3 regions of the Modestobacter sp. VKM Ac-2983 genome follow, and region 1 is predicted to be linked to each of the others. Evidence: riboswitches for the same ligand, from Rfam matches in the RefSeq annotation. Region 1 holds a riboswitch; each other region holds the start of a gene.
The links. Region 1 has a riboswitch for thiamine pyrophosphate ahead of thiM (hydroxyethylthiazole kinase). Riboswitches for the same ligand answer to the same signal wherever they lie in the genome.
Positions count from the first base shown of each region.

Region 2: another riboswitch for thiamine pyrophosphate. It lies ahead of O2W18_RS18065 (ECF transporter S component); the one in region 1 lies ahead of thiM (hydroxyethylthiazole kinase).
Region 3: another riboswitch for thiamine pyrophosphate. It lies ahead of O2W18_RS18030 (purine-cytosine permease family protein); the one in region 1 lies ahead of thiM (hydroxyethylthiazole kinase).

Region 1 covers NZ_JAPVBK010000004.1:39,839-49,959, reverse strand. Annotated here, with positions in the region: gene O2W18_RS17405 (tetratricopeptide repeat protein) at 1-618, shown strand, start outside; gene thiD (bifunctional hydroxymethylpyrimidine kinase/phosphomethylpyrimidine kinase) at 620-1,438, opposite strand; gene thiE (thiamine phosphate synthase) at 1,435-2,100, opposite strand; gene thiM (hydroxyethylthiazole kinase) at 2,097-2,891, opposite strand; TPP riboswitch at 2,885-2,979, opposite strand; gene O2W18_RS17385 (GNAT family N-acetyltransferase) at 3,174-3,620, shown strand; gene O2W18_RS17380 (helicase) at 3,617-5,383, opposite strand; gene O2W18_RS17375 (alpha/beta fold hydrolase) at 5,473-6,315, shown strand; gene bluB (5,6-dimethylbenzimidazole synthase) at 6,312-8,042, shown strand; gene O2W18_RS17365 (SpoIIE family protein phosphatase) at 8,039-9,844, opposite strand; gene O2W18_RS17360 (helix-turn-helix domain-containing protein) at 9,973-10,121, shown strand, end outside.
Region 2 covers NZ_JAPVBK010000004.1:185,354-195,474, forward strand. Annotated here, with positions in the region: gene O2W18_RS18050 (DUF6297 family protein) at 1-805, shown strand, start outside; gene O2W18_RS18055 (energy-coupling factor transporter transmembrane component T family protein) at 809-1,576, opposite strand; gene O2W18_RS18060 (ABC transporter ATP-binding protein) at 1,573-3,027, opposite strand; gene O2W18_RS18065 (ECF transporter S component) at 3,027-3,641, opposite strand; TPP riboswitch at 3,640-3,742, opposite strand; gene fabG (3-oxoacyl-ACP reductase FabG) at 3,851-4,606, shown strand; gene O2W18_RS18075 (SDR family NAD(P)-dependent oxidoreductase) at 4,702-5,496, opposite strand; gene O2W18_RS18080 (hypothetical protein) at 5,523-5,999, shown strand; gene O2W18_RS18085 (dihydrofolate reductase family protein) at 6,087-6,644, opposite strand; gene O2W18_RS18090 (hypothetical protein) at 6,726-7,424, opposite strand; gene O2W18_RS18095 (Nramp family divalent metal transporter) at 7,487-8,785, opposite strand; gene O2W18_RS18100 (GNAT family N-acetyltransferase) at 8,901-9,509, opposite strand; gene O2W18_RS18105 (ATP-dependent Clp protease proteolytic subunit) at 9,684-10,121, shown strand, end outside.
Region 3 covers NZ_JAPVBK010000004.1:174,325-184,445, reverse strand. Annotated here, with positions in the region: gene O2W18_RS18045 (ABC transporter ATP-binding protein) at 1-546, opposite strand, end outside; gene O2W18_RS18040 (TenA family protein) at 546-1,175, opposite strand; gene O2W18_RS18035 (TenA family transcriptional regulator) at 1,172-1,768, opposite strand; TPP riboswitch at 1,814-1,924, shown strand; gene O2W18_RS18030 (purine-cytosine permease family protein) at 1,915-3,258, shown strand; gene thiE (thiamine phosphate synthase) at 3,255-3,881, shown strand; gene thiO (glycine oxidase ThiO) at 3,878-4,990, shown strand; gene thiS (sulfur carrier protein ThiS) at 4,987-5,193, shown strand; gene O2W18_RS18010 (thiazole synthase) at 5,195-6,022, shown strand; gene O2W18_RS18005 (thiamine phosphate synthase) at 6,019-6,597, shown strand; gene O2W18_RS18000 (ATP-binding protein) at 6,740-7,180, shown strand; gene O2W18_RS17995 (SpoIIE family protein phosphatase) at 7,187-9,661, opposite strand; gene O2W18_RS17990 (hypothetical protein) at 9,835-10,121, shown strand, end outside.

The DNA.
Region 1 (10,121 bases):
GGCTGGGCCGCGCTGAGCGAGGCGTTGCAGGGCCAGGACCGGGCCCCGGAGGCCGAGCGGGCGTTCCGGGTGGCCGCCGAGCGTGGTGCGGACGCCGCGGCGTTGGAGCTGGCGTACCTGCTGCGGTCGTCCGGACGGCAGCTGGCGGCCTGGCACTGGGCGCAGGCCGCCGCGGACGCCGGCAACCCGGTGGCCCGCGCCACCCTGGCCTGTTGGCGCTGGCAGGAGAGCCGCGACCTCGCGCTGGAGCCCGAGCTGCGGGCCGGCGCCGACCACCACCCGCACACCCGGACCGCCCTGGCCGACCTGCTGCGCTGCACCGGCCGGGTCGAGGAGGCCCGGGTGGTGCTGGAGCGGGGCGCGGCCCGCGGCGAGCTCGCGAGCTGGCTGCCGCTGGGCAACCTCTACCGGGACGAGCTCGACGACGCCGTCGCCGCCGAAGCCGCCTACCGGGCCGGTGTCGAGGGCGGTGACCTGCACGCTCACCACGACCTGGGGGTGCTGTTGCTGGAGACCGGCGACGTCGACACCGCCGTCGAGCACTTCTCCATCGCCGCCGCCGGCGGGGACGAGCTGGCGGCCCGGTTGCTGCGCGAGGTCCTCGCCGAGGAGGGCTGACCTACCAGCGCCCCGCGAAGTGGTGCACCGGCCCGTGCCCCGAGCCGACCCCGAGCGACTCCCCGGCCTGGAGCGCGGCCTGCAGGTAGTCGCGGGCCTCGTCGACCAGCGGCGCCCAGTCCAGCACGTTCCCCGCCTGCCGTGCGCGGGCGGCGAGCGCGGCGAGCGCGGAGGACAGCGTGCAGCCGGTGCCGTGGGTGGACGACGTCCGCACCCGCGGCCGCCGGGTCTCCAGCACCCCGGCCGCCGTCGCCAGGACGTCGACGCTCTCCTCCCCACCGAGGTGCCCGCCCTTGAGCAGCACCGCCGCCGGTCCGAGCTCCAGCAGCGCGCGGGCCTGCGGGGCCAGCTCCTCGACCGTCGTCGCCGGTGGCACGTCGAGCAGGGCCGCGGCCTCGGGCACGTTCGGGGTGAGCAGGTCGGTCACCGGCAGCAGGTCGGTGCGGACGGCGTCGACCGCCTCCTCCGAGATCAGCCGATCGCCGCTGGTCGCCACCATCACCGGGTCGCAGACCACCGGCCCGCCCGGGCGGCCGGCCAGCGCCGCGGCGACCGTCCGCACGACGTCGGCGGTGCCCAGCATGCCGAGTTTGGTGGCGTGCACGGTCACGTCGTCCAGCAACGTGGCCAGCTGCTCGCCGACGAAGCCGGCCGGCACCAGGTGCACCCCGGTGACGCCGCGGGTGTTCTGCGCGGTCAGCGCGGTGAGCACCGCGGTGCCGTAGACGCCGAGGGCGCTGAAGGTCTTGAGGTCGGCCTGGATGCCAGCGCCGCCGCTGGGGTCGCTCCCGGCCACGGTGAGGGCCACGGCGGCGGTCATCGGGCCACCAGCTTCCCGGCCAGCGCGGTGCGCAGCGTCCGGGCGGCGGCCGCCGGGTCGGCGGCGGCGCAGATGTCGGAGACCACGCAGATGCCGTCGACCCCGGTGCCGGCCACGGCGGCCGCCGTGGCGGCGGAGATCCCGCCGATGGCCACCGACAGCAGCCCACCGGCGCGGGCGCGGGCGGCCAGCTCCCGGGTGCCGTCGAGCTCCAGGGCGGCGCCGGCGTCCGGCTTGGTCGGGGTCGACCAGACCGGGCTCAGGCCCACCAGGTCCGCGGTGCCGGCGCGGAGGGCCAGGACGGCGTCCAGCTCGGCGGCGCTGCCGACGGAGACGCCGACCAGGGCGTCCGGGCCCAGCAGCCCGCGGACGTCGGCGGGCGGCAGGTCGTCCTGGCCCACGTGCACGCCGTCGGCCCCGGTGAGCAGGGCGACGTCGACGGCGTCGTTCACGAACAGCCGCACCTCCGGGGTCGGCCGGAGCACCTCCTGCACCGCACGGGTGAGCGCCAGCAGGTCGCGGCGGCCCGCGGTCTTGTCCCGCACCTGGACGGCGGTCACGCCACCGGACACGGCTGCGGCGACCACCTCGGGCACCGACCGGGGCGCACAGAGCAGCGTGTCGGTGACCAGGTAGAGCCGCGGGTCGAAGCCGGCCCTCATGAGGTGCGGACGTCGGCGCGGGCGAGCGCGTCGCCGTCGACCGCGTCCAGCGCGTCCAGCCACAGCGCGGCGAACGTGCCCGGCCCGGCGGCGAGCCCGGCGGCGGCCTCGGCGGCCAGCGCGACGTGCGCGTGGCCGGCGACGACGGCGGTGAGCGGGTCACGCGTGGTCGCGACGTAGGCGGCGACGATGCCGCCCAGGGCGCAGCCGGCGCCGGTGGTGCGGGTGAGCAGCGGGGACCCGCCGCCCACCCGGACGACCCGCTCCCCGTCGGTGACGACGTCGACCGGTCCGCTGACGGCGACGATGCCCCCGGTCCGCCGGGCCAGGTCCCCGGCCGCCTCGAGCGCGGCCTCCGGGGAGTCGGTGCTCTCCACGCCGCGGCCGCCCTTGCCGGCGCCGGCCAGGGCGAGCACCTCGGAGGCGTTCCCGCGGACCACGGTGGGGCGGAGGTCGACCAGGTCGGCGGCGAGCTCGGTGCGGAAGGTCAGCCCGCCGACGGCCACCGGGTCCAGCACCCACGGGGTGCCGACGTCGGTGGCGGTGCGGGCGGCGAGCCGCATCGCCTCGGCGGTGCGCTGCTGCACCGTGCCCACGTTGACCAGGACCGCGGAGGCGACGGCGGCGAACTCGCCGGCCTCGGCCGGGTCGTCGACCATCGCCGGGGCCGCACCGATCGCCAGCAGCGCATTGGCGGTGATCGTCTGCACGACCGTGTTGGTCAGGCAGTGCACCAGGGGTGCGGAGTCGCGCAGCGCCGTGCGGGCGGTGCGCAGATCGATGACGTCCATCGCGGTGACATCCCTTCGCCAGTACCAACTGGAGCAGGTTCGACGGGTGTGCTCTCAGTCCCCAGGTGGGACACCCCGTGTCAGCCATCGACGCTAACACCGGCTTTCCCGAGGGAACGCCGCCGGGTCGCTGAGCTGCGGGTTCTGTCCTACCCCGGTCCTGGCGTCGGGTCATGGTGCAGTCGTGGCGGTGCGGAAGCTGTCGGTGCCGGACGTGGAGGAGCTGGCCCATTGCGATCACCTGCGGCGGGCGGCGTCCTGACGGCTTGCGACGATGCACCGGTGACCGATGCACCCGCCCTGCGCGAGGCCGCCTTCGCCGAGCTGACCCCCGCCGAGCTCTACGGGATCCTGCGGCTCCGGGTCGACGTCTTCGTCGTGGAGCAGGCCTGCCCGTACCCCGAGCTGGACGGCCGGGACCCCGAGCCGACCACCGTGCACCTCTGGCACGAGGCCGATGACGGCACCGTGCTGTCCACCATCCGGGTGCTGCACAACGGCGAGGACCGGGCCATCGGCCGGGTCGCCACCGCGGAGGGCGCCCGGGGTCGGGGCCTGTCGGCCCAGCTCGTCGCCCGGGGCATCGAGCTGTGCGAGGGCCGGCGCATCGACATCGGCGCGCAGGCGTACCTGGAGTCCTGGTACGCGCGATTCGGGTTCCGCCGCTCCGGGCCGGACTACGTCGAGGACGGCATCCCGCACCTGCCGATGCGGCTCGCCCAGCGCTAGTCGGAACCGGTGAGCGAGGTCGCCGGCAGCCAGTCGGCGTCGAGCAGCTCGGCGATCTGCTGCAGCCCGGCGGTGTCGCCGCCGGCGGTCGAGCCGGTGACCGCCAGCCGCTCGACCATCACCCGGGCCACGTCCTCCTCGACGGTGTCCTGGGCGAACGCGACCCGCCACGGTGAGACCTGGTGGTCGCGGTGCGTGCGGCCGGTGACCTGCCGGGCGGCGATCCCGGAGAACCGTGGCTGGTGGAACAGCCCGACCCGCGGCGTGGTCGACGCAGCGCGGCCGCCGGGCAGCACCTCACCGGCGTGCAGGCTGATCGAGGCGGTCACGGTGAACACGCACACCGGCGCCTCCCCGGTCTGGAAGCGCAGCCGCTCGGCCTCCACGTCGAACCGGTCCCGGCCGTAGATCGAGGCGACGGCGACGCCGCCGTCCAGCAGGGCCTCGCGGATCGGGTCGGCGGCGGTCTCGACGAACTCCACCGACACCGCGACCTGCCGGTCGGCCTCCACCTGGGCCTTGACCCAGTCGACCGTCGCCGCCGCCCGGATCAGCCCGGCCTTCTGCCGGAACCGCAGCAGCGCAGCCCGGCCGCGCGCGGTCTCCCGTTTCCGGCGGGCCAGCTGCATCTCCGCGCGGAACACCGACCACTCGGCCTCGTACTGCGCCCGCTCGGCCGGCGTCAGCTCGACCGGGGTGCCGGTGACCGACACCGGTCCCCACGGGGCGGGGCGGTGCAGCGTGGCCGGCGGGTCGGTGTCGGCCAGCCAGCTGCGCAGCCGGGTCAGGTCGGCCCGGCGCTCGTCGGGGTCCTCGGTCCAACTCCAGCCGTAGCGGGCACGTTCCACGTGGAACCCGTGCGCGGCGAGCCGGCTGGGCAGGTCGGCCCACTCCTTCAGCGGTTCCCCGTGGACGGCGGCGAAGTGCGGCGCCAGGTAGGGCAGCTCCAGCGGGGTGTGTGCCGGGGTCGCGGTGGCCAGCAGCACGTAGGGCGCGTCCTTGACCCGGCCGGCGCCGGAGACCGACTTCCAGTGCTTCCACCGCTGGGTCGTGGTGTGCCGCACCATGTGCGCCTCGTCGGCGATCACGACGTCGAACCGGGTGCCGGTGGCCTTGGTCAGCCCGGCCACCTTGCCCAGCCGGTCCCAGGTGGTCACGCACCAGCGCAGGTCGCTGTCGCCGAAGGCCGCGATGGAGCGGGCCCAGTGCGGCACCGTGATGGCGGCCGGCCGGTCGGCGACCACGAGCACGGTGCGCACCGGCCGCCGGGTGGCGATCTGCTGGACCGCGAGGACGGCGGTGCCGGTCTTGCCCACGCCCGGGTCGTCGCCGAGCAGGAACATCCGCCCGCCGGCCGCCTCGTGCGCGGCGATCACCGCTGCCCCGCTGACCTGCTCCGGCCGCGGCGACATCGGGCGGCCCGCCGGCACCGGGCGGGGCTCGGCGTTGAGCTCGTCCTCGAGGAACCGTTCCAGGCTGTACGGCGGCGGGTCGTAGGGCGCCAGCGCCGCGGGCAGCGTGGCGCCCACGTACACGTGCGCCGACAGGCCGGCGTGCCAGCTCGCCCCCGGCGCCGGGGCGCGGAACGGCACGGCGAGCACCCAGACCCGCTCCCCCGGCCCGGCGACCGGCAGCTCGGCGCCCACCTTCGGGGCGGCCTTGCGGGCGGCCGCCTTCCGCGGCGCGGCCTTCCGGGTGGCCGTCGTCGTGTGGGCGGTGCTGCTGCGGGTCGAGCTGGTGGGGCGCCGTCGGCGTCCGGGCACGGGGTTCTCCTGGGAGTCGACGACCGGTTCCTCGACGTTACGGGCGCCCACCGACAGCCAGGCGCAGCGACATGTGCTGCGATCAGCGCATGACCGAGGACATCCGCCTGTCGGCCCGCACGCTCGGCGACACCGGGCCCCGCGTGGTCTTCGTGCACGGCCTGTTCGGCCAGGGCCGCAACTGGACGACGATCGCCAAGGCGCTGGCCGCCGACGGGCACCGGGTCACCCTGCTCGACCTGCCCAACCACGGGCACTCGCCGTGGACCGACCGGGTCGACTACGGCGACATGGCCGAGTTCGTCGCCGCCGAGCTGGCCCAGCTGGGCGAGCCGGTGACGCTGGTCGGGCACTCGATGGGCGGCAAGGTGGCGATGCAGCTGGCGCTGCGCCGGCCCGAGCTGCTCCGCGCCCTCGTCGTCGTCGACATCGCCCCGACCGACTACCCCGAGTCCGGCGGCCGCACCGAGGACCCCGACGAGGAGGCCTCCCCGTTCGCCGCCTTCATCACCGCCATGCAGGGCATGGACCTCGACCGGCTGGAGACCCGGGAGGACGCCGACCAGGCGCTGCGCGCCGCCGTCCCCAGCACGATGGTCCGGTCGTTCCTGCTGCAGAGCCTGGTCCGGGACGGCGTCGGGGAGGGCGACGGCTGGCGCTGGCGGCTGAACCTGGAGACCCTCGCCCGCGACCTGGGCGAGCTGCGCCGGTTCCCCGACCCGCCGCCGGGGGCCACCTACGAGGAGCCGGTGCTCTGGATCGCCGGGGCCAACTCCACCTACGTCCTCGACAGCGACCGGCCGCGGATGGACGAGCTGTTCCCGACGACCCGGCTGGTCCGGGTGAAGAACGCCGGGCACTGGGTCCACTCCGAGCAGCCCGCGGTGTTCCTGGAGACCGTCCGCCGGTTCCTCGCGCAGGTCGAGGGATGACCACCTGGCCCCGGCCGGTGCCGCTGATCGGCGACGGCACCGCGGCGTCCGAGCGTGCGGCCGACCCCGCCGGCTGGGCCCTGCCGGCGGCCGACCGGGCCGGGCTGTACCGGACGGTCGAGGCCCGCCGGGACGTCCGGCGGTACCGGCCGGACCCGGTGCCCGACGAGGTGCTCACCCGGGTGCTCACCGCCGCGCACCAGGCGCCGTCGGTGGGGCACAGCCAGCCGTGGCGGTTCGTCGTCGTCCGGGACGCCGGCATCCGGGACACCGCCGCCGTCCTCACCGACCGGGAGCGGCTGCGCCAGGCCGCCCAGCTCGACCCGGACGCCGCGGCCCGGCTGCTGGACCTGCAGCTGGCCGGTGTGCGGGAGGCGCCGCTGGGCGTCGTCGTCTGCTGCGACCGGCGGGCGCCCGCGGCCGGTGTGCTCGGCCGGGCGACCTTCCCCGACGCCGACCTGTGGAGCTGCGCCACCGCCGTCCAGAACCTGTGGCTGGCCGCCCGGGCGGAAGGGCTGGGCGTCGGCTGGGTGACGCTGTTCCGGCCCGAGGAGCTCGCTGACCTGCTCGGGCTGCCCGACGGGGTGGTCACCCTCGGCTGGCTGTGCCTGGGCTGGCCCGACGAGCGTCCGCCGTCCCCCGGCCTGGAGCGGGCCGCCTGGTCGCGCCGGCAGCCGTTGTCCGACGTCGTCCTGGCCGACCGGTGGCCGGCGGAGGAGGCTGCGCCCGCGCCGCCGCCGTCCCGGCTGCGCAGCCCGGCGCCCGAGCAGGTCGTCGGTGCCCGGGACGACGCCGACCGGCTGCTCACCCCACCGGGGTCGCTCGGCGTGCTGGACGGCGCGGTCGCCCGGGCGGTGGCGCTGGGCCGGGGGGACCTGACCGGGGGCGTGCTGCTGCTCGCCGCCGCCGACCACCCGGTCACCGCGCACCACGTCTCGGCCTATCCGGGCTCGACCACCCGGGACGTCGCCACCGCCGCGGTCGCCGGGGTCGCCCTCGGCGCCACCGCCGCCCGGTCGGTGGGGCTCGGCCTGGTCGTGGTGGACGCCGGCGTCACCGGCCCTGCGGTGCCCGGCGCGGTCGCTGCCCGGCCGGCCGGGGCCCGCGGGGACCTGGTGAGCGGACCGGCGATGACGGCGGCGGACACCGCGGCGCTGCTCGCGGCCGGCCGGGCGCTGGGCGCCGAGCACGGCCGGGCGGGGCTGGTCGCCCTGGGCGAGGTCGGCGTCGGCAACACCACGGTCGCCGCCGCGCTGGCCGCCGCACTGTTGCACGTGGAACCAGCCGAGGTCGCCGGGCTCGGGTCCGGGGCGGATTCGGTCATGGTGGAGCGCAAGCGGGACGTCGTCGCGGCGGCGCTGGACCGGGCCGGCACCGACCTGGACCCGCAGACCGCGCTCGCCGAGCTGGGCGGCCCGGAGCTGGCCGTGCTCGCCGGGATGGTGCTGGGGGCGGCGGAGGTCGGGGCGGTCGTCGTCCTGGACGGCTTCGCCACCGCGGTCGCCGCGCTGGTCGCCGTCCTGCTGGAGCCGGCGGCGCAGTCGGCGCTGGTGGCCGGCCAGCGCAGCCGGGAACGCGGCTGCGACGCCGTGCTGCAGGCCCTCGGCTGCGAGCCGCTGCTGGACCTCCGGCTGCGCGCCGGCGAGGGGGTGGGCGCGGTGCTCGCCGCCGGGCTGCTGCTGCAGGGGCTGCGGCTGCGCCGGGAGACCGCCCGGGTCGACTCCTAGCGGGGTTCGCCCGGTGCGGCGTCCACCCGGATGGCGATGAGGGCGACGTCGTCGTCGGCACCGGCGGCGGGCAGCAGCGTCTGGACCACGCGGTCGCACAGCTGGTCCAGCCCCAGGCCGGCGGCATCCGAGAGCACCTCGACCAGGCGCCCGAGGCCCTGGTCGAGGTCCCGGGCACCGGCCGGGCCGGCGCCGTTCTCGATGAGCCCGTCGGTGTAGAGCAGCAGGGTGGAGCCCGCCGGCAGCGCGCAGCGGTGCTCGGGGCGGGACCGGTCGGGCAGCACGCCCAGCGGCAGCCCGACCGGGTCGGTGAGGACCTCGACCCGGCCGTCGGCGTGCAGCAGCAGCGGCGGGGGGTGCCCCGCCGAGGACCAGCGGACGGCCCGGTCGGCGCCCGGGTCGGGCTCGATCTGGGCGACCAGGACGGTGGCGAACACGTCGTGCCCGAGGGTGTCGCAGGCGGCGTCCACGGCGGTCAGCACGGCGCCGGAGGCCGTGGTGCCGTCGTGGCCGGCCATCCGCAGCATCGTGCGCAGTTGACCCATCGTGGCCGCCGCCTCGATGTCGTGGCCGGCGACGTCGCCGATGATCAGGCTGGTGACGCCACGGGCGTCCAGGTAGGCGTCGTACCAGTCGCCGCCGACCAGCTGGGCGTCCCCGGCCGGCTGGTAGCGGGCAGCCAGCTGCAGGTGGTCGGGCTGCGGCAGCACCGGTGGCAGCAGCGCGCGCTGCATCGTCTCCGACACCGACCGCTGCCACGCGTAGGCGAGGGCGTTCTCCACCACCAGTGCGGCGCGGTCGGCCATCGCGGTGACCAGTTCCTGCTCGACCTCGGTGTAGGGCACCGCTGCACCGGTTCGGGCGACCAGCAGCACCGCGATCACCACACCGCGGCTGGTCAGCGGCGCGACCAGGGCGCTGCGCACCCCCAGTCGGGCAGCGGCGTCCTCCTGGGCGGGGGTGAGCGGCGCGCCGGAGGGCACGTCGATCAGCTCGACCCGGCCGGTGGCGGCCACGCGACCGGGCCCGGACGCCTCCCCGACCCGCCGTCCGGCACCGTGGACCCACTCCTCCAGGACGGCGAGCTGCGCGGGGTCGGAGTGCCGGACGGCGACCGGCGCGAGGCTGCCGTCGCGCTCCACGGTGCAGACGTAGGCGAAGTCGCCCAGTGCCGGGACGGCCAGCCGGGCGATCGCCTGCCAGACGCCCCCCGGCTCCAGACCGGAGGTGAGCAGGTCACCGATGCGGGACAGCAGGGCGGCGCGGTCGGCCTCGGCCCGGGCCTCCGCGCGGGCCAGCTCGGCCTGGGCGGTGGACACCCGGAGCGCGACCTCGCGGGAGGCGATGGCCGCGAGGTCCTCCAGCAGCTCGACGTCGTCGGCGGTCCACTCGTGGACGTCGGTGTCCACCACGCAGAAGCTGCCCAGCACCTGCCCGTCCGGGGTGTACACCGGGAAGCCGGCCCAGGCGCGGACGTCCACGCCCCCGATCGACGTGATGTCCCGGGTCCGCTGGTCGGCGGCCACGTCGACCAGCACCATCGGGTTCCCGTCCAGCACGTGCTGGCAGAAGGACTCCTCGACGGTGGTCTGACCCGGGCTGTCCGCGGCCATGCCCTGGTGGCTCAGCCAGTAGGCGCGCTCGTCGTCGACGACGGTGAGGAGGGCCAGCGGCGCCCCGGTCAGCCGCCGGGCGAGGGCGGTCAGCCGGTCGAAGGACTCCTCGGCAGCACCGTCGAGCAGGTCGGTGGCGCGCACGGCGGCCACTCGTGCGGGGGCGTTGACGATCTCCTGACCGGTCACCGGGCAGGACGCGGAGGAGCTGCCGGGATCGGAGGGTGCACAACAGCAGTGAACACGACGCGCACGACGGTCGGGGGCCCGCGCGCGAGGACGATGACGGGACGGTGCAGGACGGCCATCCTGGTCCGGTGACCGACGAGTGGGTGCACGCCCGCCTGCACCCGGCGCTGCGCCCCTTCGTCGCCGGTGCGGTGGGCTACCGGTACGGCGGGTCCGCGTCCGGGGTGCACCGCGGGCTGCCCTCCCCGTCCCTCACCTTCGTGGTCACCCTGGACGA
Region 2 (10,121 bases), 150 kb from region 1:
CCTGCCCGCCGGTGCGCTGCGCGCATCGGGGGAGACCGCGCAGTACGCGACCGCGTCGGTCTTCTCGCTGGACACCCGGGAGCTCGGCCGGGCGCTCGGGACGACGGTGCGCCGGCCGCGGCGGCCGCGGCGGCCGCTGGCCTGGCGCTGGGTACGGCACCCCTGGCAGGCGGTCGTCGCGGGTGACCTGGCGGTGCTGGCCCGGTCACCGTGGCGGTGGGGTCAGCTGGCGGTCGGCGCTGCGCTGCCGGTGCTGGCTGCCCGCACCGAAGGGCTGGCCGGGCTGCCCGCGCTGGTGGCGGTGACCGTCGTCCTGGGCTGGGGGCTCGCGGCGACGTCCCTCGGTGAGCCGAGCCGGCGGGCGTCCGCAGCACCGGCCGCCGACCGTGGGCTGCCGCTGGGCGGCCCGGCGGTCGTCTGGGCCCGGGCCGTCGTGCCGGCCGCGGTGCTCGCGGGAGTCTGTGGGGTCTCGGCGCTGCTCATCGGGCAGGGCACCGGCGCACCGGCGGCCTGGCTGGCGCTGGGCGTGGTCACCGCGCCGGCCTGGGCGGGCGCGGCCGTGCGCGCCGGCTACCGCCCCGACCTGGACTGGTCGGGGCCGGTGCTCGCCTCCCCGATGGGCGCGGTGCCGGTCGGGGTGAGCAGCACGCTCGTGCGTGGGCCGGACGTCGGGCTGCTGGGCACCGCGCCGGTCGCCCTGGCACTGCTGCTCGGCACGGTGCCCTGGTGGCTGGTCGGCGCCGGGCTGCTCTGGTCGCTGGCGTTGGGTGCGCTCGCCGTCGCGACGGCCCGGCCCCCGGACTGACCCTCAGGAGAAGACCGGCGACCAGGCCCCGCTGAGCACGCTCGCGGTGACAGCCGCCGCGCAGAGGGCGACCGCCCCGACGACGAACCACCGGTCCAGCGGCTGCAGCCGGGACCCGCGGGCGTTCGTCCGGGTCACGCCGGAGTCGAAGCCCCGGGCGTCCATGGCGGTGGCCAGCCGGCTGCCCCGCCGGATCGCCCCCACCAGCAGGGCGAAGGCGGTGCTCGCCAGCAGCCGCACGTGCGCCACCGGGTTCCGGCCGCCGTCCACCCCGCGGGCGCGGCGGGCCAGCCGGATCGTCTCCCACTCCGCGGCCAGCAGCGGCACCAGCCGCAGCGCGGCGAGCGAGCCGTAGGCGAACCGGGTCGACACCCGCCAGTGCAGGGTCAGCGCGTCGGCCAGCCGCACCGGGTCGGTGGAGGCGACCAGCAGGATGCCGGGCAGCGCGAGGGCCACCACCCGCAGCGCCCAGGTCCCCCCGCTGAGCCAGGCCTCCCCGCCGTCCAGCGAGCCGAAGGCGACGTTCACCCAGGCCACGCCGAGCGCGCTGAGCAGCAGCGGCCAGGTGCGCCGCAGCACGTCGCCGGGCCGGCTCAGCCCCGCGGCCGGCAGCAGCGCGAGCTCGGCGGCGAGCAGCACGCCCGGCGTCACCGGGTCACCGCTGACCAGCAGCACGCAGGTGACGACGAGGACGGCCGACAGCTGGGCCACCGGGTTGACCGCGGACAGCGGCACCGGCCGGGCCGGGCCGAGGGAGAGCGGGGCGCTCACACCGGCACCGGGACGCCGAGCGTGCACACGTCGTCGGCGAGCGCGGTGACCACGGCGGCGTCGTGGGTGACCAGGCACAGCGCCCGGTCACCGTCCTGCTGCTCGGCCAGCAGCGCCACCAGCTCGGCCCAGGTCTCCCGGTCCTGCCCGAAGGTCGGCTCGTCGAGGACCAGCACCCGCGGGGAGGTGGCCAGCGCGGTGGCCACCGACAGCCGGCGCTGCTGGCCGCCGGAGAGGGTGAACGGGTTGGCGTCGGCGAGAGCGCTCAGACCCAGCCGCTCCAGCAGCTCCTCGGCCGTGGCCCGGGCCTGCGCGGCGCCCGCTCCCGACCGCAACGGCCCCAGCGAGAGCTCGTCGCGCACCCGGCCGGTGAGGAACTGGTGCTCGGGCTGCTGGAAGACGGTGCCGATCCGGGTCGCCAGCTCCGCGGCCGGCCAGCGGTGCGGTGGCCGGTCCGGACGGCGCAGCCCGGCGGTCACCGTGGGGGCGGCGGCGACCCGGCCGGTGGTCGGCGCCCGCAGCCCGGCGAGCAGCAGCCCCAGGGTGGACTTCCCGGTGCCGTTGGGCCCGGTGACGGCCAGCGTGCGGCCGGCCCGCAGCGCGACGTCGATGGGCGCGAGCGCGGGCCGGGCGCTGCCGCGATGGGTGAAGCCGGCCGCCTCGCCGGCCAACAGCACCTCGCCGGGCGGGTGCACCCACCGCACGGGCATGCGCAGCGGCGCCGGCCGCCACCCGGGCGGGTGCTCCACCGTGCCGCCGTGGGGCAGCAGCTCCACCACCCGGTCGACCAGCGGCAGCCAGGCCTCGACGTCGTGGTCGACGACGACCAGCGTCGCCGAGCGGTCGGCCACCGCGCGGGCGACGGCGGCCCGCACCAGCGCTGCGCCGTCCGGGTCGAGCTGGGCGGTGGGCTCGTCGAGCAGCAGCAGGCCCGGACGCGGTGCCAGTGCGCCGGCCAGCACCAGGCGCTGCTTCTGCCCGCCGGACAGCGCCGCGGTGGCGTGGTCCCGGCCGAGGTCGAACCCGACTGCGTCCAGGGCGGTGTCGACGGCGGGCCAGATCAGCTCCGGCGGCGTCCCGGTGTTCTCCAGGCCGAAGGCGACGTCGTCCCCGGCCCGGGTCATCACCAGCTGTGCGTCCGGGTCCTGGAACACCACCCCGACCCGCTGGCGCCGCCGGTCGGGCGCAGCCCCGTCCACGGTCAGCTCGCCGGCGGCGTCACCGGACTCCGGCTCGAGCAGGCCGCCCAGCGCGCGCAGCAGCGTCGACTTGCCCGACCCGGACGCGCCGGTGAGCAGCACCCGCTCGCCGGGCTCGATCCGCAGGTCGACGTCCTGCACCGCCCAGGCCCGCCGGCTGGCGTGCCGGAACCCGAAGCCGGCGAGCCGGACGGCGGCCGGACCGGCCCCTCCGTGCTGGAACGGCCCCGTCCCGGGGACGGGGCCCTCCATCAGACCCGGGTCCGGCCGGAGGCGAACGACGACAGCACGCCGCTGGCGGCCAGCGCCCGGGTCAGCGCGAACCCGCCGAGCCCGGCGATCACCACGGTGCTGACCACGATGAGCGCCGTGTACGTCGTCATCCAGCCGGCGGTCCAGTCCGGGTAGTAGTTGACGAGGTCGAGCCCGGCGGCCGTGCCCCCGGCGAGCGCGGCGGCCAGCAACGCCTGCGGCCAGCTGTACCGGCGCCAGCCGAAGGCGGCGAAGCCCAGCTCCCCGGCCAGGCCCTGCAGCAGGCCGTAGACGATCACCAGCGAACCCCAGGCCGAGCCCAGCAACGCGGAGACGATCCCGGCGATCAGCTCGGCGAACAGGGCGGCACCGGGCTTGCGGATGACCAGCGGGGCGAGGACGGCGGGCAGCAGCCACACCCCGTACATGACGGCCTGGCCGGGCGGGAAGGCGCCGAAGGCCGGGCCGGTGGCGGCCCAGAGCAGCCCCCAGGCCCAGAAGACGACGCCGAAGGCGACCCCCAGCACGGCGGTGACGACGATGTCGACGGTGCGCCAGCTGCGGCGCGGCGCGCCCTGGGCAGCGTCGGACGGACGGACGGCCGGTTCGGCCATGGTGCTCCTCCAGACTCCCTGCGCCGGCATGACCCGGATCAGGTTCGAGGGTCTGCGGTTGCCCGCACTCTCAGCGCCGAGGCGCTCCCCTGTCGTGTGTGAGCGGCGAGCGTATCCCGGGCGGGTGCGCGGCCGCGGTGGCCTGGTGATAGGCAGGACGGCAGCACGGTGGGCCGGCGGCCCATCGACGGACTCGACGAGGAGACGCAGTGGCACAGCAGCGGACGGCGATCATCACAGGAGCGGCGCGCGGGATCGGCGCGGCCATCGCACGGCGGTTCGCCCAGGACGGGATGGCCGTCGCCGTCCTGGACCTGGACGAGGCCGCGTGCGCGGGCACGGTCGAGGAGATCCAGAAGGCCGGGGGCGAGGCGCTCGCGGTCGGTGCGAACGTCGCCGAGGAGGAGTCGGTCAACGCTGCGGTGGAGCGGATCGCCGCCGAGTTGGGTGCCCCGACGGTGCTGGTCAACAACGCCGGCATCACCCGGGACAACCTGCTGTTCAAGATGAGCGTCGCCGACTGGGACGCCGTCATGGGCGTGCACCTGCGGGGCGCCTTCCTGATGAGCAAGGCCGCGCAGACGCACATGGTCGAGGCCGAGTTCGGCCGGATCGTGAACCTCTCCAGCGTCTCGGCGCTGGGCAACCGCGGCCAGGTCAACTACTCCGCGGCCAAGGCGGGCATGCAGGGCTTCACCAAGACGCTCGCCATCGAGCTCGGCCGGTACAACGTGACCGCGAACGCGATCGCCCCCGGCTTCATCGAGACGGAGATGACCGCGCAGACCGCCGAGCGGGTGGGCGTGCCGTTCGAGCAGTTCAAGGAGATGGCCGCCAAGCAGATCCCGGTGGCCCGGGTCGGCCAGCCCGAGGACATCGCGCACACCGCGTCGTTCCTGTGCAGCGAGGGTGCGGGCTTCGTGTCCGGTCAGGTCATCTACGTCGCCGGCGGCCCCCGCGACTGACCCGGGCCCTCAGCACTGATCAGGTGCCCTGATCACCGGATGTCCCCCTGCACCAGCGTCGGTGCGGGGGGACGGTCAGTGGTCAGGTCACCTGATCACTGCTGAACGGACGGCGGCGGCTCGTCGCCGGGCCTCGTGGTCACACCGCGGCGGGCGAGTTCGGCGGTGAGCCGGGTCCACAGCCGGACCGGCAGCAGCCGGGCCAGCTTCATCGCGACCATCATCGGCACCGGGAAGACCACCTCGGCCTTGTCCCGGGCGATGCCGTCGGCGATGGTGCGGGCGGCCACGTCGGCCTCGACCTTGAACGGCATCGGGAAGAGGTTGCGGTCGGTCAGCCGGGTGGTCACGAACCCCGGGTTGACGAGCTGGACGACGACGCCGCGCGGGGCCAGCGAGCCGCGCAGGCCCTCCAGCAGGTTGATCAACGCCGCCTTGCCCGCGTTGTAGGCCTCCGAGTCCGGCAGGCCGCGGTAGCCGGCGACCGAGGCGACCCCGACGACCCGGCCGCGACCGGCGGCCAGCATCTGCGGGACGACGGCCTCCATGGTGTGCACCGCGCCCATCACGTTGACCTGCAGGTGGTCGGCGAACAGCTGCGAGTCCCACGGTTCCACGTGGAACGACGACCAGGTGCCGGCGTTGAGGACGGCGACGTCCAGCCCACCCAGCGCGTCCCGGACCCGCTCGCCTGCGGCCACGGTGGCCGCCCGGTCGGTGACGTCCACCGGGACGACGACCATCCGGCTCCCGGCCACCTCCGCGAGCTGCTCGGCGTTGCGGGCGCTGATCGCCACCCGGGCCCCTCGGTCGGCCAGCTCCGTCGCCAGCGCCGCACCGATGCCGGTCGAGGCGCCGGTGACCCAGATGCGTGCACCGGAGATCTCCATGCGGCCCAGCCTGGATGATGGCGGGCATGGCAGCACGCAAGAAGTCGTCCGCCGGGCCGGCACCACGGCTGGGGCACGGCGAGTTCGTGGCCTACCCGGGTGGCCCGGCCGCGATCTACGGCCTGCTGGAGCGGCTGAGCGCGGCGGCCGGCGACTCTCCGGACTTCGGCACGCCCGGGATCAGCCTGGACCGCAAGCGGCTGACCGTCCGCTGGCACGGCGAGCTCCCGGCGCCGATGCAGGCCGTGCTGGCCGACCCCGGCTGCGAGGTCACGGTGCAGCAGACCGAGTTCTGCCCCGGTGACCTGCGGGCGGAGGCGGAGCGGCTGCTCCGGGACCACCCGGGCGTCCTCGCCTCCGCCACGGCCCGGCCCGAGGGTGACGGGGTCGAGGTGCTCGTGCCGCCCGCGGTCGCCGACCCCGCCGGTGGTGCCGAGCAGGCGGTGACCGGCCTCAGCGCCGTCCCGCTGTTCGCCGAGGTCGGCGAGGCCCCACCGGCCTGAGCTGTTCCGCGTGCTCCTGCGCTGTTCCACCTGTTCTCGCGCCGGTGCAGTGGCGGAAGAGGGCGGAGAACAGCGCAAGAGCCCTCGTCAGCGGGCGGCGGTTGGGCCGTAGGCCAGGTGGGCGACGCCGTTGGACAGGGTCTCCGCGCTGAGCAGGGACAGCGGCTGGGACGTCCCCTCCGGGAACAGCCGGATCCCGGTGCCCACGGCCAGCGGGTAGACGTAGAGGTGCAGCTCGTCGACCAGCCCGTCGGCGAGCATCGCCCGCACCAGCGTGGCGCTGCCGCTGACGTACAGGTCGCCGTCCGCGTCGTCCTTGAGCGCCCGGATCCGGTCGGGCGAGTAGCCGCCGACCACGGTCGAGTTCCGCCAGACCGACTCGGCGTCGGTCAGCGTGGAGCTCACGACGTGCTTGCGGGTGTCGTTGAAGAACGGGGCGCCCTCGTCGTCCTCGACGGTCCGGGTGGACCAGGCCGGGGCGAACATCTCGAAGGTCCTCCGGCCGAGCAGGATCCCGGTCGAGGAACCGGTGAGCGCGCCGATGGAGGCGGCCAGGTCGTCGGGGAAGCCGTAGTCCATCGTCCACATCGGGGTGTCGACGACCCCGTCGACGGTGGTGAACTCGTGGACCTTGATCGCGCCCATGTGCAGTGCTCCTTTGTCGGGGGCCGGCGGTGTCGTACCTGAGACGGCATCCGGCACCGTTCCTCATCGGTGGGGCGGTGCTCAGCCGTAGCTGGGGTCCAGCGGGGTGTAAGGGTCCACGGCCACGGCATCGAGGTCCGGAGCGGTGAGGACGGCGGCGATCGCCGTGCGGCTGCCGCCGACGTAGGTGAGGTAGCCGTCGATCTCGGTGGCGACCAGCCAGGCCCGGTCCGCCGGCCACCACAGGCTCGCGCACCGCCACTCCACGGGCGTCGGCAGCACCGGCGCGGCCGCGACCGGGCCGGTGAGCAGGTGGTACGCCCGGTGCGGGATCTCCACGCGCATCGGCCGGTCGGTCCAGGCCTCGGTCTCCGGCAGGCCGAACCCCTCCCAGAGGCAGAAGAACGCCTCCTCCGGCGTGCCGGTGAGATCGGCGAGCACACGGGCGAGGGTCGCGGTCTCCCGCGCGTCCAGGCCGCCGTCGGAGGGCTTGCCCCAGCGGCGAGAACCGGCCACCAAGTCGGCGAACCGGATCCCGGAGGTCAGCGGGACCCCGGTGGCGGCGGCGATCTCCGACCACCGGTGCCGTCGATGCGGGGGCTCCCGCTCGTAGGTGGGCGGCAGCACCCGGGCGTAGGACGGGAAGACCGGCGGGACGAGCGCGGCGACCGTTGCCGACCCGGCCGTCGGCGTCAGCGCGGCCTCGACCCACGCCGCCGGGCTGGTGTCGGCCAGTACCGACATGCCCGGTGCCCAGTCGACCGGCTCCCGCGCGTCCATCCCGTGATCCTGACGGGCTTCGCGCGGCTCAGGAAGCCCTGCGCGCCCCAGGAAGTCCCTGGTCAGCCGAGGAAGGTGCTCACCAGCAGGTAGGCGTTCAGCGCGATGATCAGTGCGGCGACGACCGACCCGGTCAGCGTGGTGACCCGCCGGTTGACCCAGCCGCCCATCAGGTCCTCGCGGGAGGTGAGCCACAGCAGCGGCACCAGGGCGAACGGGATGCCGAAGCAGAGCACCACCTGCGACCAGACCAGCGCCGTCGTCGGGTCACCGCCCACGCCCAGCACCAGCAGCGCCGGGGCGAGGGTGATCAGCCGGCGGGTCAGCACCGGGATGTGCTTGCGCAGGAACCCGGCCATCACCACCTGCCCGGCATGGGTGCCGACCGAGGAGCTGGCGAACCCGGCAGCGAGCAGGGCGATGGCGAAGGCCAGGGCCGCACCGCTGCCGAGCTGGTCGCCGAGGCCGGCGTGCACGCTCTCCAGCGACTCGATGCCGTCGCCGGCGGTGAACAGCTGGGCGGCGATCACCAGCATCGCGGCGTTGACCAGCCCGGCCAGGCCCATGGCGATGAAGACGTCGATCCGCTGGGCACGCAGCAGCCCGCGCCGTCCGGAGTGCGACCTCCCCGCGGTGACGGTGTCGCCGTACCGGCCCGGCGTCAACGCGGAGTGCACGTAGATGACGTGCGGCATCACCGTCGCGCCGAGGATGCCGGTGGCCAGCAGCAGGCTGTCGGTGCCGGCGAAGCTGGGCACCATGCCGGAGGCGACGCCGCCCGGGTCGACCCCGGCACCCACCAGCGTGTAGACGAAGCCACCACCGATCACCAGCAGCAGCCCGGTGATCACCCGCTCGAACGGCCGGAACCCCCGCGACTGCGCGGCCAGCAGGATGAACGCGACGATCGCGGTGATGATCCCGCCCATCCACAGCGGCACCCCGAACAGCAGGTTCAGCGCGACCGCCCCGCCGACGATCTCGGCCAGGTCGGTGGCGATCGCGACCGCCTCGGCCTGTGCCCACAGTCCCCAGGTGACCGGCCGGGGGAACCGTTCGCGGCAGCAGGTGGCCAGGTCCCGACCGGTCGCCAGCCCCAGCTTGGCGGTGAGGGTCTGGATGAGCATCGCCATCAGGTTGGCCGCGACGATCACCCACAGCAGGGTGTAGCCGAACGAGGCGCCGCCGGAGAAGTTGGTCGCGAAGTTCCCGGGGTCGACGTAGGCGACGGCCGCGACGAACGCCGGCCCGAGCATCGGCCACAGCCGCCGCTTCGCCGTCGGCGCGGGTGGGGTGGACCGCGGCAGGGTGCGCGGCAGCGTGCTGGTGAGGACGGCGGCCTCGGTCTTCGACAGGTACACGGTGACCTCGCGGGGGCGGCGGCAGGAACGGTCGTCCCTGTCCTGCCCGACCCCCGCGGGCCACCGGGGCCGACCTGTGGCCCCCAGGGGTCAGGTCAGGCTCACCTGCGTCGTCTCAGGTGCGCGTGGGCTGGCGGACCATGGTCCAGATCGGCAGTTCGTGGTCGACGGCCGTCCGGGTCGAGTGCGTGACGGCGAAGCCCGACCGCTGCAGCCACCGGACGACGGTCGAGGTGTAGACCGTCGCCGCGGCCGGCACCCCGTCGGCGTCGCAGCGCTCGAGCACCGGCTGCAGCACCGCCGCACCCAGCCCCTGGTGCCGGGCGGCGGGCCGGGTGCCGACGGCGTGCAGCCACCAGTGCGGCTCGTCCGGGCGGCCGAGCGCGCCGAGCCGTTCGCTGGCCAGCACGACCGGCTGGCGGGCACCGAACACCCGCGGCAGGTCGCGGTCGATGACCGCCTGCAGGTCGGCGGCGTGCTCCCCGGCATCGGGGGCGACCCAGGCGGCGGCCGCGCTCACGTCGTCCGTCACCCAGGCCGTCCCGCCCAGCACCGGCACCAGCGCGCCCCACAGCTCCGCCCAGCGGGACAGCCGCTGGGTGCGGCCGTCCTCGGGCAGCGCCCAGGAGGTCCAGCGGTAGTCGGGGTAGGCGACGGCCAGCGTGGCGGCCAGCCGGGGGACGTCGGCGCGGGTGGCCTTCCGCACGACGGGGGGTTCGCTCACCCGAGGATCAGACCACGGGCAGGACCGCCGCCGCCGGGCGAGCTGTCAACCGCCATTCGCGGAGAGCGCAAGAATTGTGCCGACTGCGCAAAGAGCCATTCTGTGTCGACTTGTCCGACTGTCGGGCACTTGAGTGGTCCTCGTCCATTCCGACGGCCGGCAGGAGAACCACCGATGACCAGCGAACAGCTCCGAGCAGCAGCGACCAGCACCGCGTCGACCTTGGGAGACGCCGTGTACGACCGGCTGCTGAGGGAGCGGATCGTCTTCCTCGGGCAGGAGGTCGACGACGTGATCGCCAATCAGATCGCCGCACAGATGCTGTTGTTGTCCGCCGAGGACCCGCACCGGGACATCCACCTCTACATCAACTCCCCGGGCGGTTCGGTCTCCGGAGGAATGGCCGTCTACGACACCATGCAGTTCGTCGACTGCGACGTGGCCACCTACGGGATGGGCATGGTCGCGTCGATGGGGCAGTTCCTGCTCACCGCCGGGGCCGCGGGCAAGCGGTACGCCCTGCCGCACGCGCGGGTGATGATGCACCAGCCCTCGGCCGGGCTGGGCGGCACCGCGGCCGACATCGGGATCCAGGCCGAGATGCTCGGGCGG
Region 3 (10,121 bases), 130 kb from region 1:
ACCGGCGTCCACCAGCGCCGCGAGCCGGTCGGCCAGCGCCCGGCGCATCGCGGTGTCCAGCCGGCGTTCCGGCTCGTCGAGCACCAGCAGGTCGGCCGGGCGGACCAGCGCCCCGGCCAGCGCCAGCCGCCGGCGCTGCCCGGAGGAGAGCGCCGAGGGCAGCGCGCCGGCCCGGTCGGTCAGCCCGAAGGCGGCCAGCTCCGCCTCGACGACCTGCTCGGCGTCGGCGACCCCGTGGGCGCGGGCGGTCAGCAGCAGGTGCTCCGCGCCGGTCAGCGACGGGAAGAACGCGTCGTCGTCCAGCACCCCGGCGACGCAGCGGCGGAAGCCGGCGTCCCGTTCGTCGACCGGGTCGCCGGCGAAGCGCACCGTCCCGGCCAGCGGCGGCAGCAGCCCGACCATCGTCTGCAGCACGGTGGACTTGCCCGCGCCGTTGGGGCCGACCAGCGCGACCGCCGTCCCGGGTGCGACCGACACCGTCACCGGCGCGCACACCGGCGCGTCGCCGTAGCCGACCGACAGCTCCTCGGCGGCCAGCAGGACCATCAGCCGGGCCCCGCACCACCGCGCCAGGCGGCGTCGAAGAAGCCGACCTCCAGCTCCATGGCCCGGCGGTAGGCGCGGCGCACCGCGGGGGTGTCGGCAGCGGTCCCGTCCAGCAGCCGTTCCAGCGTGCCGGTCAGCTCCTCCAGGCCCGGGTCGGCGTAGGTGGTGACCCACTCGGCGTAGGTGCTCGCCGACCGGCCGGCCAGCGACTGCCCGAGGTGGGCGTACAGCCGCATGCACGGCGTCATCGCCGCGCAGGTCAGCCCGGCCCCGCCCAGGGACGCCGTGGCGAGCAGGAACTCGGTGTAGGCCAGCGTGGCGGGCAGCGGCTCGACCGCGGCCAGGTCGATGCCCCAGCGGGCCGCGTACCCCTCGTGCAGCCGCAGCTCCTCGCGGACCCCGGCGAGCAGGTCGGCGAAGACGTCCAATCCGGCCCGGTCGGGGCTGTGCGCGGCGCCGAGGGCGTAGGCGCGGGCGAAGGACTCCAGGAAGAACGCGTCCTGGGCCACGTAGCCGGCGAACAGCTCCGTCGGCAGGCTCCCGTCGGCGATGCCCTGCACGAACGGGTGCGCCAGCGCGACGGCGGCGAGGTCGGCGTTGGCCGCCCAGAGGTCGGCGGACAGGCTCATGCCACCCGCTCCAGGGCCATGTCCCAGAAGGCGATCTCCGCGGCGACGACCTCGGCGAAGACGTCGTCCTGACCACCGCCCACCGCATCGGCCGCCGTCTCCAGGCCGGCGACGTAGCCGGCGAAGCCCGGCACGGTCCAGTGCTCGACGAACTCCCGGTAGGCCGGCGCGCCGGGCAGCGCGGTGGTCCAGGCGTCCAGGTACGTGCGCTCGATGGTCCACAGCGCGGTCAGCGCGACCGGCACCTCGGCGGCGTCCAGCCGGTCCAGCAGCTCCGCGTAGGCCGCGGTGGCCGGCAGCGCGGGCGCGGAGAGGTCCAGGCCGCGGGCGGCCGCCTGCTCCTCGAACCAGGCCAGCTCCTCGGCCAGCGCGACCAGGCCGCCGGCGAGCACCGCCTGGGCGGGCCGCGGCGCGCGGGCGAGCAGCCGGGCCTGGAAGCGCAGCAGGTCGGTGACGAAGCGGGCGTCCTGGACCAGCCAGGTGTCGAAGGCGCCGGCGGGCAGGGACCCGTCGCGCACCGCGGTCAGGAACCGGTGCGCGGTGGCCGCGCGCCAGATCTCGGGATGACGTCGAAGCAGCTCGGCGACCGGCACGGCGCGGACTCTACGAGAGTGGTTAGGGTGGCCACGTCATGGCGTCGAGCCATGTGCGGGAGCTCGGATGACCGGGCTGAGAGGGCGGCTGACACGCCGCCGACCGCTGGAACCTGACCGGGTAATGCCGGCGTAGGGAGCCCGTGATGAGCACATCTGGAACCGTTGGCACGACCACGTCCGGTGCGGACGCACCGCTCACCCTCACCGAGCCGGCGGCCCGCACCCTGGGCTTCCGGGAGTCCGCGGGCCTGTGGGGCAACCTGGGCATCAGCCTGCTGCTGCCGGTGGCCGCCGTCTACGTCGTCCTGCCCGGACGGCCGCTGTCGGTCACGATCGGCGCGATCGTCGTCGGCGCGGTGATCGGGGCCTCCCTGCTGGGGCTGGCCGCCGCAGCGGGCGCCCGCGAGGGGGTGCCGGCGATGGTGCTGCTGCGCGGCCTCCTCGGCCGGCGGGCCTCCTACCTGCCCACCGCGCTGAACCTCGTGCAGTGCATCGGCTGGGCCACCTTCGAGATCGTGATCATCGCCGAGGCGGCGTCCCGGGTGCTGGACGCGCCCCGCTGGCCGTTCGTGCTGGTCGCCGGGGTGTTGGCCACCGCGATGGCGCTGCGCCCCCTCGGCGTGGTCAAGGTGCTGTCCCGGTACGCGGTGTGGGCGGCGCTGGCCGCGATCGTCTACCTCTTCGTCGAGGTGCTGTCCGAGCCGCGAGCAGCACTGGACGACGGCGGCGCCGCGTCGTTCTGGACGGCGACCGACATCGTGATCGCCCTGCCGATCTCCTGGTTCCCGCTCGCCGCCGACTACACCCGGCACGTGCGCAGCGGCCGGGTCGCCGGCACCAGCACCGCCCTGGGCTACGGCCTGGCCACCATCGCGATGTTCACCCTCGGCGTCCTGGCGCTGGCGGCCTACGGAAGCGCCGGGCTGGACGTCATCGACGCGTTGCTCGCCGTGCAGCTGGGCGCCCTGGCCGTGCTGGTGCTCGTCGTGGTCGAGCTCGACGAGGCGTTCGCCAACGTCTACTCCACCGCCGTGTCGGCGCAGAACGTGGTGGCCCGGCTGGACCGCCGGCTGCTCGCCCTGTGCGTCGGCACCATCGCCACACTGCTCGCGCTGAGCTTCGACATCGTCGCCTACGAGCCGTTCCTCTTCCTGATCGGCGCGGTCTTCGTGCCGCTGATCGGCGTCTTCCTGGTCGCCTACGCGCTGAGCGCCCCCGGCCGCTGGGACACCTCGGACACCGCACCGGCCCGGCTGGCCTACCTGCTGCCCTGGCTCGCCGGGTTCGTCGCCTACCAGCTGACCCTGCCGACCTTCTTCTCCGGCGTCGGCGCCGGCTGGACCGCCTGGTGGACCGCCCGCCAGACCGACCTGGGCATCGACCCGGCCAACGGCTGGTCGGCCTCGCTGATCAGCCTGGCCGTCGCCGCGTCCCTCACCGCGGTGATCGCACTGCTCGGCGCCCGCCGCGAGCGGCAGCGGGCATGACCCGCCGGCTGGGCCGGCTGCACGTGCTCACCGACGCCGACGGCGGGCCGGGCGCGCTGGCCGTGGTCGCCGCCGCGGTGGCCGCCGGGGCGCCGGTGGTGCAGGTGCGGGCGAAGGGCTGCAGCGACCGGGTGCTGCACGACTTCGCCCACGCGGTGGTGGAGCTCTGCCGGCCCGCCGGCACCACCGTCCTGGTCAACGACCGGGTCGACGTGGCCCTGGCGGTCGGCGCCGACGGGACGCACCTGGGCGCCGGTGACCTCCCGCTCGCCGCCGCCCGGCGGGTCGCCGGCCCGGGGCACCTCCTCGGCGGCACGGCCCGCGACCCGCAGCAGGCCCGGCAGCTGGTGGCCGAGGGCGCGGACTACCTGGGGGTCGGCCCGGCCTTCGCCACCACCACCAAGACCGGGCTCCCCGCCCCGATCGGGGTCGCCGGGGTCGGTGCCGTGGCGACCGCGGTGCCGGTCCCGGTCATCGCCATCGGCGGGGTCACCGCCGCGCGGGTCGTGGAGCTGCTGGCCGCCGGCGCCACCGGGGTCGCGGTGGTCGGCGCCGTCACCGCCGCCCCCGACCCCGGTGCCGCGACGGCGGAACTGCTGCGGGCGCTGGAGGAACCCCGGTGATCGACGTGGCGGTGGCCGGAGGTGGGCTGATCGGGCTGTCGGTGGCCTGGCGGGCGGCGCAGCGCGGGCTGTCGGTCACCGTCGTCGACGACGCCCCGGGCACCGGCGCCTCGGCCGCCGCCGCCGGGATGCTGGCACCGGTCACCGAGGCGGCCTACGGCGAGCAGGCACTGCTCCGGCTGTGCCTGGCCTCCCTGCAGCGCTACCCGGCGTTCGCCGCCGAGGTCGAGGCGGCCAGCGGCCTGCCGGTCGGGCTGCGCACCGCCGGCACCCTGGTCGTCGGCTTCGACGCCGACGACGTGCGGGCGCTCGACGCGCTGCTCGGCTACCAGCAGGAGCTGGGCCTGGCCGTCGAGCGGCTGACCCCGCGGGAGACGCGCCGCCGGGAACCCGCGCTGACCCCGCGGCTGCGCGGTGGGCTCGCCGTCGAGGGCGACCACTCGGTCGACGGCCGGGCCCTGCACCGGGCGCTGACCGCGGCCGCCGAGGCGGCAGGGGTCCGGTTCGTCCGGGACCGGGTGGCCGGCGTGCAGGTCGCCGGCGGGCGGGCCACCGGGCTGCAGCTGACCGACGGCTCGGCACTGGCCGCCGGCACCGTCGTCCTCGCCCTGGGCGCGCACAGCGACACCCTGCCCGGGGTGCCGCCGCTGCCCGTCCGACCGGTGAAGGGGCAGATCCTGCGGATGGCCGGTGCGGCCGGGCTGCTGACCGGCACCGTGCGGGCCCTCGTCCGTGGCCGGCAGGTCTACCTGGTGCCCTACGGTGAGGACGGACTCATCGTCGGGGCGACGACCGAGGACCGCGGCTTCGACGCCACGGTCACCGCCGGCGGGGTGCACGACCTGCTGCACGACGCGATCGAGGTCGTGCCCGGGGTGACCGAGCTGGAGCTGGTCGAGACCCTCGCCCGCTGGCGGCCCGGCACCGCCGACAACGCCCCGCTGCTGGGGGCCAGCGGGCTGCCCGGGCTGGTGCTCGCCACCGGCCACCACCGAAACGGCGTCCTGCTCACCCCGGTCACCGGCGACCTCGTCGCCGAGCTGCTGGACACCGGCGAGCTGCCTGAGCTGGCCGCCCCGTTCACCGTCGAGAGGTTCCCGCACCGATGACCATCTCGCTGACCGTCAACGGCAGCCCGGTCGAGCTGGCCGACGGCACGACCGTCGCCGCGCTCGTCGAGCAGCGCACCAGCGGGCACGACCGGGTCGCGGTCGCGCGCAACGGCGACGTCGTCCCGCGCAGCAGCTGGGCGACGACCGAGCTCTCCCCCGGCGACCGCCTCGAGGTGCTCGCCCCCACCGCAGGAGGCTGAGATGCAGCAGGACCGCGAACTGACCGAGGAACTGGCTCCCGCACTCGAGCAGGAGGAGGCCACCGATCCCTTCACCCTGGGCGGGGAGACGTTCACCTCCCGGCTGATCCTGGGCACCGGCGGCCTGCCCAGCCTGGACGTGCTGGAGCGGGTGGTCCGCGCCTCGGGCACCCAGCTGGTGACCGTGGCGCTGCGCCGGGTCGAGGCGGCGGCGGGCAGCACGATGCTGGAGGTGCTCGACCGCTGCGGGGTGCGGCTGCTGCCCAACACGGCGGGCTGCCAGACCGCGCGGGAGGCGGTGCTGACCGCGAAGCTGTCCCGGGAGGCCTTCGGGACCGACTGGGTCAAGCTGGAGGTCATCGGCGACGACCGGACGCTGCTGCCCGACGCCGTCGAGCTGATGGACGCCGCCGAGCAGCTCGTCGCCGACGGTTTCACCGTGCTCGCCTACACCACCGACGACCCGGTGCTGGGCCGGCGACTGGCCGACGTCGGCTGCGCCGCGGTCATGCCGCTGGGCGCACCGATCGGCAGCGGGCTGGGCATCCGCAACCCGTACAACATCGCCCTGCTGCGGCAGGAGGTGAGCGTGCCGGTGGTGCTGGACGCCGGCATCGGCACCGCCTCGGACGCCGCGCTGGCGATGGAGCTGGGCTGCGACGCAGTGCTGCTGGCCTCGGCGGTGACCCGGGCGCGGGAGCCGGTGCAGATGGCGCTGGCGATGCGGCAGGCCGTCGAGGGCGGCCGGCTGGCCCGCGGGGCCGGCCGGATCCCGCGCCGCTGGCTGGCCGAGGCCTCCACGTCGATGCAGGGGCTGCCCGAGCTGTGAGCCTGCCCCGGTTGCTCGTGCTCACCGACCGCACGCAGTGCCGGGACAGCCTGACCGCCACCGTGGCCACCGCCGTCGACGCCGGCGCCCGGGCGGTGGTGCTGCGGGAGAAGGACCTCCCGTTCGCCGAGCGGGCGCGCCTCGCCACCGAGCTGCAGGCCCTGCTGGCCCCGGTGGCCGGCGTCCTGGTGTGGGCGGGCGCCGCCGGCAGCGGAGGACGGGCCGCCGTCCACCTGTCGGCGGCCGACCCCCTGCCGACGCCGCGCCCCGGCTGGCTCGGGCGCTCGTGCCACACCGCCGCCGAACTGGCCCGGGCCCGGTCCGAGGGCTGCGACCACGCCTTCCTCTCCCCGGTGTTCCTGACCGCCTCCAAGCCCGGCCACGGCCCGGCGCTGGGGCTGACCCGCCTGGCGGAGCTGGTCCCGCACGGGCCGCCGGTCTACGCGCTGGGCGGCATCGGCCCCGACGACGTCGCCGGCTGCCTCGCCGCCGGCGCCTGGGGCGTGGCGGTGATGGGCGGGGTGATGCGCGACCCGTCGTCCGTGCGGGATCATCTGGCCGCACTCACCGGCTGAGGGCGACGCGCCGGTCGACTGGCGCGACCCACCCCCGACCGGTGAGGTGGGCATCACATCAGGTTCATGATTAGACCTGCCCCTGCCGAGACAAGACAGGGGTTCGCCGTGCAGACAGGCGACCAGACAGCGAGGAGATCGGGTGACGGGCGAGCGCACCAGCCTTGCGTGGCCGTCGTCCCCTCCACCGCCCGCCGAGGACGGCTGGCACTGGGCGCTGAGCAGCGTGGCGGAGCTCCCACGGGTGCGCGCCCAGCTGCGCCGCGGGCTGGCCGCGGAGTCCCGGGGTGACCGCGAGGCGACCGAGCTCGACGAGGCCGTCGTCCTCGCCTTCGACGAGATGGCCTCGAACGCCCTCCGGCACGGGGGTGGCGGCGTGCGGGCCCGGGTCCAGCGGACGCCGCACGCCTGGTTGATCGAGGTGCGCGACTCCGCGGCCCAACGCCCCCCGCAGCCGGCGGTCGGGCGCGACCCGAGCCAGGGCGGGCTCGGCCTCTACCTGATCGCCGAGATGGCCGACGCGCACGGCTGGCACGTCACCGAGGGCCAGAAGAGCGTCTGGGCGCTGCTCCCCCGCCGCTGAGCCGGCTCAGCTCCCGGGCGGCAGCACCTCCGGCCCGGCCTCGACCGGTCGCGGCCGGTCGTCCCGGTGCAGCCGGACGGCGACCAGCGCGACGTCGTCCTCGGACCCCTGCGGGCGCAGCCGGACGACGATCTGGTCCAGCAGCTCCTCCAGCGGCAGCTCCCCCAGCTCGGTGAGCAGGCCGACCAGCCGGGAGACCCCGTCGTCCAGGGGCAGGTCGGGGCCCTCGACCAGGCCGTCGGTGTACAGCAGCACGGTGGAGCCCTGCGCCAGCACGGTCACCTGCTCCCGCCGGGAGGTGGTCGGGTCGACCCCGAGCATGAGGTCCGCCCGCTCCGTGGCCAGCACCTCCACCCGCCGGTCGGGGGTGAGCACCAGCAGTGGCGGGTGACCGGCGCTGGACCAGCGGAGCCGGGTCTCCCCGCGGTCCCGGTCGACCTGCTCCCGCTCCAGCCGAGCCACGGCCGCGGTGGCCAGCGCGCCCACCTGCAGCCCCTCCATCGCGCGGTCGAGGTCCGTGAGCACCCCGGCCGGCCCGCCACCGCCGCTGTAGGCGATGCCGCGCAGCAGGCTGCGCAGCTGGCCCATCGCCGCGGCGGCGACCGTGTCGTGGCCGACGACGTCCCCGATGGCCACCACCGTCGCCCCGCCGGGCTGGAGGAAGGCGTCGTACCAGTCGCCACCCACCTGGGCGGCCTGGACGGCGGGGACGTACCGCACGGCGATCTCGCAGTGATCAGCCTCCGGGGGGTCGGTGAGCAGGCTGCGCTGCAGCTCCTCGGCCATCCGTCGCTGCTGCTCCTGCAGCGCCGCACCGTCCAACGCGACCGCCACCCGGTCGGCGACCTCCCGCAGCAGCTCGCGCTCCCGGGCGTCCATCGGGGCCCGGTCCCGGTCGCGGTAGAGGGTCATCGCCCCGAGCACCTGTCCGCGGGCGACCAGCGCGAGCGCCACCGCGGTCCCCGGGTCCAGTGCCCAGTAGGCCTCCCGGACCTCGCCCGCCGGCAGCCCGTTCCCCACGGCGTCCGCCATGTCCGGGACGACGGTGATCTCGCCGGTCGCCAGGGCGTCGACGATCGGGGCGGTGCTGGTGAGCGCCGCCAGCCGGAGCCGGGCGTACGTGGCCGCGACCGGTCGTGCGGCCGGGTCCCGGTGCCAGCTGGCCACGTCGTGCAGCCGGCCGTCCTCCTCGACCAGGCTGACGATCGCCCAGTCGGCCAGGTCGGGGACGACGGCCTGCACCAGTTCCTGCAGGGCACCGTGCGCCCCCCGGCGGTCCACGAGCGCGGCGGAGAGGACGTCCGACACCCGGGCGACCAGCGCCAGGCGCTCGGCGTCCCGGCGGGTGGCCTCCTCGGCGCGGTGACGCTCGGTGACGTCGAGGAAGTACACCGACAGCCCCTCGTCACTGGGCCAGGCCCGCACCTCGTACCAGCTGTCCAGCGGCGGCGGGTACCACGCCTGGAACAGCGCCGGCTCGCCGCTGTCCATCGCGTGCCGGTAGTGCCGCTCGAAGTCACTGCCCGCCGCGGCCGGGAAGAGCGCCCAGAGATCGCCGCCCAGCAGCTCCGCCCGGCCGTTGCCCAGCAGCCGCTCGGCCTCGGCGTTGACGTAGGTGAAGGACCAGTCCCGGCCGAGGGAGAAGAAGGCCGCCGGCATCGACTCCAGCACCCGGGAGACCTGCGCCTCCGCCCGTCGCTGCTCGGTGGAGTCGTGCGCGACCCCGACGATCCGGACCGCCGTCCCCGCGTCGTCCAGGACGGCGCGGCCGCGGGCACGCACCCAGCGGACCTCACCACCGGGCCGCTGGACGCGGTGCTCCTGGTCGAAGCCGTCCCCGGTCGCCAGCGCGGTGTTGATGGTCGCGACGACGCCCTCCCGGTCTTGCGGGTGCAGCCGCTCGATCAGGGCGTCGAGCGTGCCGGGGAAGTCCGCGCGGTCCCAGCCGTAGAGGGCGAGCAGCCGGTCGTCCCAGATCAGCCGGTCGGCGACGGCGTCCCAGTCGAAGCTGCCGAGCTCGGCCGCGTCGATCGCCAGCGCCCACCGCCACCCGGAGGCCTCCGACTCCGCGCTGACCCCGGCCAGCCGGAGCTCGCTCGAGGCGCACTCGGCGAGCAGCTCCAGCACGGCGACGTCCCGGTCGGTCCAGTCCCGTGGCGCAGCCCCGAAGACGCAGAGGGCGGCTGCCAGGCCATCCAGCGGCACCCCGAGGTAGGCCCCGACCGCACCGGAGGCGGCCGGCGACCGGCCGGCGACCCGGGGGTCGTGCGCCGCGTCCCGGACGACGAGGGGCTCCCCCGCCTGCACGGTCACGGCGCACAGCGAATCCGCCAGCGGCAGCGCGGCACCCGCCGGGCCGGCAGCCGGACCGCTGACGACGGCCGCCGTCTGCACCGCGCCGACCAACGAGAGCTGGGCGACGTCCGGCCCGAGCAAGCGGACGGCCAGATCGGTCAGCCGCTGCAGCAGGGGACCGGCCACCGGCGCCACGGGATCGGGGTGGTGCACCGACATCGCCTACCCGCCCCCGCTCCGTACGCCCGCCGGCGGGAGTCTCCACCGCTGCGTACCGGAACTGATCATGCCTCGTGGCACCGGCGCGGTGCACAGGGCCATCCCGGGCGCCGCCGCTGCCCACGGGGGACGATGACCGGATGGACGGAACCGCCCGCCCCCGGCAGCAGGTCGGCCGTCCACGCTCGTTGCACCCACGTTCCTGGGCCGGTGCCCTCCACCGCAGCTGGGCCCGGCACCCGCAGATCGGCCTGGCCCTGCGGGCCGCGATCGCGGCGACGATCGCCTGGGCGCTCGCCCGCCTGCTGCCGGGCCCGGCGCAGGAGTACCCCTACTACGCGCCGTTCGGCGCGGTGATCGCCATCTCCACCACCCTGGCCGGCTCGGCCCGGTCGGCCGCGCAGTCGGTCTCCGCGATCGCGATCGG